One region of the Niastella sp. sgz303648 genome, then DNA from elsewhere that is predicted to be linked to it. Evidence: riboswitches for the same ligand, from Rfam matches in the RefSeq annotation. Region 1 holds a riboswitch; the other holds the start of a gene.
The links. Region 1 has a riboswitch for cobalamin ahead of metE (5-methyltetrahydropteroyltriglutamate--homocysteine S-methyltransferase). Riboswitches for the same ligand answer to the same signal wherever they lie in the genome.
Positions count from the first base shown of each region.

Region 1 (3,218 bases):
CCTGTGTACCGAAATTCTGGAATACACCAGTGCCGATGAGGTAGCTGTTTGTAACCTGGCTTCACTGGCCCTGCCGCGTTTTGTGAATGAAAACAAATTCGACTTCGATAAATTATATGAAGTTACTTACCAGGTAACACGCAATCTGAACCGTATTATCGATAACAATTATTATCCGATAGAAGAAGCAAAGCGCTCGAATTTACGTCACCGCCCTATTGGATTAGGTGTTCAGGGACTGGCCGATGTATTTATCTTATTGCGTTTGCCTTTTGAAAGCGACCTGGCGAAGATGTTGAATCAAAACATTTTCGAAACCATTTACTTTGCCGGCATGACGGCCAGTAAAGACATGGCTAAAGAACAGGGCGCTTATGAAACCTTTGCCGGTTCACCATTGTCGAAAGGGCAGTTCCAGTTCGATTTGTGGAATGTGCAGCCTTCGAACCGCCACGACTGGGATACACTAAGAGCTGAAGTTATGCAGCATGGCGTTCGTAATTCGCTGCTGGTAGCGCCTATGCCTACCGCTTCTACTTCACAGATATTGGGCAACAATGAATGTTTTGAACCTTACACTTCAAACATTTATGTGCGCAGGGTATTAAGCGGCGAGTTCATTATCGTAAACAAACACCTGCTGAAAGATCTGGTGCAACTGAATTTGTGGAACGATACCATGAAGAACAAGATCATTGCAGCGAACGGGTCGATTCAACATATAGAAGAAATTCCGGCCGATATCAAAGCGTTGTACAAAACCGTTTGGGAAATAAAACAACGTACATTAATTGATATGGCTGCCGATCGCGGCGCCTATATTTGTCAGTCGCAATCATTGAACTTATTTGTTGATAGTCCTACCGTAGCCAAATTAACTTCCATGCACTTCTATTCCTGGAAGAAAGGATTAAAAACCGGTATGTATTATTTACGTACACAGGCTGCTTCGCAGGCGGTTCAGTTTACAGTTGAAAAGCAGGGCAGTCGCCAGATGGAACCTGTGGTTCCCAAATCGGCCGAAGCAGTTGAGAGCGAATTGCTCAACGGCGGAACCTGTAGCATGGAAGATGGTTGTGTTACCTGCTCAGCGTAAGCAATATCGAATATCAAATAATAAATGTCGAATGTTGAAGTGTAAAAGACTTCGATATTCGACATTTTACATTCTATATTCATTATTTCCTATCTTCGCCTTTCAGTTCTTTACTTTAACACTTTGTTTTCAGGTTAATCCCGTTGTACCAACGTGGATTATTAAAAAGGAACCGTGTGCAATTCACGGGCTGTCGCGCAACTGTAATTCCCGACTCACAGAGTGGGGAGAAGCCAGATACTTGCCTGCAAATTAAGACGAATGCTTTCGCGGTTTGAAGCAGCAGTCAGGAACAGTATATCACCCCATTCATCACTGTTTCTCTCTAACACTTTATCACGAAAGCATACTCATTAAACGTAAAGACATTAATACTATTCATTAATGTTTAATTAAATGTTTATGCGTATGCTAACACACACTCCTGGGTTCCCCCGTATTGGGGCGCAACGCCAGTTAAAGAAAGCCTGTGAGCAATATTGGGCAGGCAACACAACCAGAAGCGAATTATTTCTTGCCGCAAAAAAGATCAGGGAAGAAAACTGGTTATTACAAAAGCAATCGGGTATTGATTTAATACCCTGTAACGACTTCAGCTTTTACGATCAGGTGCTCGATATGTCGTTATTGCTGGGCGCTGTGCCTGCAAGGTACACACCGGTGGTAACTGATGTTAAAGACAATGCTGAAATCGACCTGTGTTTTGCCATGGCAAGGGGTTATCAGCAACATGGGCTCGATATAACGGCCATGGAGATGACAAAATGGTTCGATACCAATTATCATTACATCGTTCCTGAGTTCACGGCCGGTCAGCAATTCAGGATATTATCCGATAAACTGTTTCATGAATTCAATGAATGCCGGCGTGTAACAGGCATTTTACCCAAACCGGTATTGATAGGGCCTGTATCTTATTTATTATTGGGTAAAGAAAAACAAACCGGAGAATCTTCTGATAAGCCATTCGATAGAATTGATCTCATAAAACAACTGTTGCCCGTTTATATAAAGGTTTTAAAGCGGCTCGAAGAAGCAGGCGCCATTTGGGTACAGCTCGATGAGCCGTTTCTGGTAACCGACCTTACACCCAAACAGCAACAGGCTTTTCAATATGCCTATCAGGAAATCAGAAAGCAAACGAACCTCAAGATTCTGTTAGCTACTTATTTTGAAGGGCTGCAGGAGAATACCAGCGTAGCTGTTAATCTTCCCGTTTGCGCATTGCATCTTGACCTGGTGCGCGCGCCGCAGCAGCTTGATGACGTATTACAGGTTATTCCTCCTAAATTATCTTTATCGTTAGGCGTTGTGGATGGCCGTAATATCTGGAAGAACGATTACAAAAGATCAATAGCGCTGATCGAAAAAGCAGTTGCTGCTATCGGCAGGGAAAGGGTTATGCTGTCGTCGTCGTGTTCATTGCTGCATACACCTGTTGATCTCGATGGCGAAAATGTTATAGATGCCGAAATCAAAAGCTGGATGGCATTTGCCAAACAAAAGCTGATTGAAATAAACGAACTGAACCAGATCGCTGAAGGCAATGGCGAATTGCTTGCTATTAATCAACAGGTTATTGCCGGTCGCCAAAACTCAACACGCATTCATAAACAGGCCGTAAAACAACGGGTGACTGCTATTAAAGAGGCTGATGCAAAACGTACCAGCGAATTTGGCCTTCGGCAAAAAATACAACACAAACGCTTTCAGTTGCCGATGTTCCCAACAACAACCATCGGTTCATTTCCGCAAACCGATGTAATACGCCAGTTAAGAGCCAAACTGAAAAAAGGAGAGCTTACCACGCAGCAATATGAAGCGGCCATTGAAAACGCCACCATAGATGCCATTCGCATTCAGGAACAGATTGGGTTGGATGTACTGGTGCATGGTGAGTTTGAGCGCAATGATATGGTTGAATATTTTGGTGAGCAGCTCGATGGGTTTTTGTTCACCCAAAACGGATGGGTGCAAAGCTATGGCAGCCGTTGTGTAAAACCGCCCATCATAGGAGGCGATGTAAGCCGCCCGCACGATATGACGGTAAGGTGGAGCCGCTTTGCACAATCGCAAACCAGCCGCTTAATGAAGGGTATGCTTACGGGTCCGGTAACTATTT
Region 1 covers NZ_JCAPSW010000007.1:129,553-132,770, reverse strand. Annotated here, with positions in the region: gene AC59IL_RS20995 (ribonucleoside-diphosphate reductase subunit alpha) at 1-1,096, shown strand, start outside; cobalamin riboswitch at 1,211-1,359, shown strand; gene metE (5-methyltetrahydropteroyltriglutamate--homocysteine S-methyltransferase) at 1,505-3,218, shown strand, end outside.

Region 2 (3,218 bases), on a different contig from region 1:
CAGCCTCAGGGCGGCAACCACTACAATGAAAAGCAGCAGCACAGCTGTTCGCGGGTTGATTTGTTTTAGTGACATGGTTTATACGTTTTACTATTCTAAGTTAAAGAATTTTACCGCTGTTTAAATGAAGGCAGGAGGCAGTTGAAATAACTACTCCCTGCCTGTTATAATTTACAGGTTTAAGATGATGCCTCCGTTAAACATAAATGGAATTGAATTGTATCCATTTACATCGAAAAATTTACGGTCGGTAACATTCTGTGCATCTGCAAATACTTTTAAAAATTTAACGAATTTATATTCTGCATAAGCATTCACTATAAAGTAATCGCTCAATGCCAAATCTTTAGTCATGTACCCGCCAACATCATATCGTTTGCTTACATATTTGCCTGAAGCACTTACATAAAATTTACTGTTTATCTGATAACCTGCAGTAACGTTCAGGTTATGTTTGGGCCTTCTGAGCAAATAATGATAGGTAGTATCCTTAAATGTTTCACGGCTTTGTATGTCGTCTTTTGAATCAAGGTAGGTGTAATTTACTGTAAGTGTAAGGTGATACACCGGTTTTGCCGTTGCTTCAAATTCAAAACCCTTTACCGTTTGTTTGGCAGCGTTGAAATATTTGTAGTTTATGTAATCGAAGTCGATACCGGTTTTAATACGGCGTTGAAAATAAACCACGCGGCCTGAAACCAATTCATTCTTTGCCTGTGCACCCAGTTCATAGTTGGTTGAAGTTTCTGGTTTCAGATTAGGATCGCCATAAGCTGAAAAGAGTTGATATAATGAGGGTGCTTTAAATGCAGTAGCCACACTTCCGAATACCCTGAAATGGTCGCTGAAATTGTACGAAGGATTGAAAGTATAGGTATAGTTACTGCCGTAGCGTGAATGCACGTTCATACGGCCACCAAGTTCGATATTCAGCTTTTCGTTGGGTGCATTATAAAACAGCGAAGCAAACATCGAAGCCTGGCTATGCGATGTATCGTTGATTTTATCAGGATATGGTCCGAATACGCTTATGGAAAGCGATTGGCTGTTCATGCTGCTGAACCGGTAATCGGCTCCCTGCAGCCAGCTGAAACCTTTACCTAAATTAATATTGGCATATGCTTCAACATATTGAGCCTTGCCATAGTTGTCGTTCGAAAAGTATTTTGTATAAACGGCATCAGTACTATCATTTACAAAATTCCGGGTAACATCTGAGTATTGATAATTACCTGTTATACTTACCCCGTTCCTGCGATAAGTGAAGCCGGCGCCGGTCATCAGACTTTTATTTTTCAATACATAATCCCTGTCATCTTTATAACCTCCGTAATCGAGATCTGTTTTGTTATGGCTATATTGAATAAAGCTTCTTATCGAAAGTTCAGGTGTAGCCTGGTATTGCAAAGAGGCAGCGGCTACATCGCTGTTAAAACCGTCTTTATCGAAGTTTTGATTATGCGTGCTATCGTATGCTGTTGAAAATCCATTTGATTTCACTTTTGAATAACGGGCGCTATAGGTTAGCTTATCGGCTTTGCCAAAAAACTGAACATTACCCCTGAAAGTGCCAAAACTACCGGCGCCGATACTTGCTTTGGCATTTACAGGTTTGGCAATGTTTTGCTTAACAGTTATAATATTGATTACGCCTGCTACTGCATCGCTGCCGTATAATGTAGATTGTGCGCCCCGGCAAACTTCTATCCGTTCTATATCATTCAGCGAAAGAAGGTTCAGATCAAATTCATTGCCTGAAAGAGACGGGTCATAAACCGGAATACCATCCAGTAAGATCAATGTGCGGCCCGATGCAGCGCCCCGCATGTAAACCGACTGATTGGTTCCAATATTGTTTAAGGCGCCATTAATGGTAATGCCAGCCTGCTCGTTTAATAATTGCCCAACGGTGCGACCGCTGCTTTTTTCGATTTGTTCTTTCGAAATAACCGTAATGACTTTACCGGTAGTAGATTGTTTTTGGGCCAGCTTATTGGCTGTTACAATTACTTCATCTAATTGTTTTGAAGAAGAAGATGTAGAGTCCTGTGCAAATGAATCAAGGCTCAGCGCCAGAGAAGATACTGCGAGTAACTTTTTAAACATGGTCATAGTTTAGTTTTGATGTAACTATGAACCTTCGGAAAAATGAAATACGAACAGAAATGAAATGGTCTTCCGCGGTTAAGACGAATTTCATCCCGGCTTTTCACCCGAAAGCTCGTTGATGTAATAATTGCAACTGGCAGGTCTTCTGGCTTGTTCGCAGTTCAATACCTTCCCATCTTTGCTAATTTATTCGACAGTGGTATAAAGATTGAACTGAACAGTTCTTATTTCTGTGTTCTCAGTTCTATGTTCGCTGACTTTGAAACTCAGGAACTAACTTAGAACCTAAAACTTAAAACTTAGAACTGTTAAGGAACTTACAGCTACGGGGATAGCACCGGACTTACACCGGTTTCCCTTTTCATTCTCCCGACACATTACGCCGGCAGAAACCAATCACGCGGCAAAAATAGGGGGGTGGGGGGCTTATTCCAATATATTTTTTTTAAAGCTGCTGTGGAAAAGCGGAGCGGTATATCTAAAGCCATTGCAACACCTTATAATACAAACAATTGATCTTTGAATGCATAAAGATCAATTGTTTGTTATGAAGCCTGTTAATACTTAAACTGAAACGCTACACCTGCATAATAATTAACACCAGCCGCCGCATTGTAGTAACGACCTCCGGCAGCGTTGATATCGTTACCCAAACTATAGGTAACATCAAATAAATTATCTACCCCTGCAAACACATCCATCATTACTTTTTTGCCAAATGAGGTGCGCCAGCCGGTACGGGCGCCCACGAGGTTGTACGATGATGCAACATCTGTATTGGCATCATTCAATGCAACCGGGTCGCTGTAAAACCATGTTATGTTGGTGTACCAGCCGGGCCGCGTAGCGAAATCAATACCGGCCGATACAATATTGGCAGCAACACTAGGCAGCTTGTTACCTGAGAAATCGGTACTTACCACTTTAAAATCTTGGTAACGGAATTTGTTCCAGGTATGACTGATCCAGATACGTGCGCTGGTTAAAAAGCCATTGCCTTTAGGTAACAACTGGTAATAAGCCTGCGATTCAATACCGCGCTGACGGGTGCTTCCTGCATTTATGAAATAGTCTGCTCCGGTGCTGTCGTTCCGTCGTGCGATGGCATT
Region 2 covers NZ_JCAPSW010000010.1:123,180-126,397, reverse strand. Annotated here, with positions in the region: gene AC59IL_RS26275 (DUF6580 family putative transport protein) at 1-75, opposite strand, end outside; gene AC59IL_RS26270 (TonB-dependent receptor plug domain-containing protein) at 172-2,106, opposite strand; cobalamin riboswitch at 2,228-2,521, opposite strand; gene AC59IL_RS26265 (TonB-dependent receptor family protein) at 2,667-3,218, opposite strand, start outside.
Region 2: linked by a shared signal. The riboswitch ahead of AC59IL_RS26270 (TonB-dependent receptor plug domain-containing protein) and the one ahead of metE (5-methyltetrahydropteroyltriglutamate--homocysteine S-methyltransferase) in region 1 are both predicted to bind cobalamin.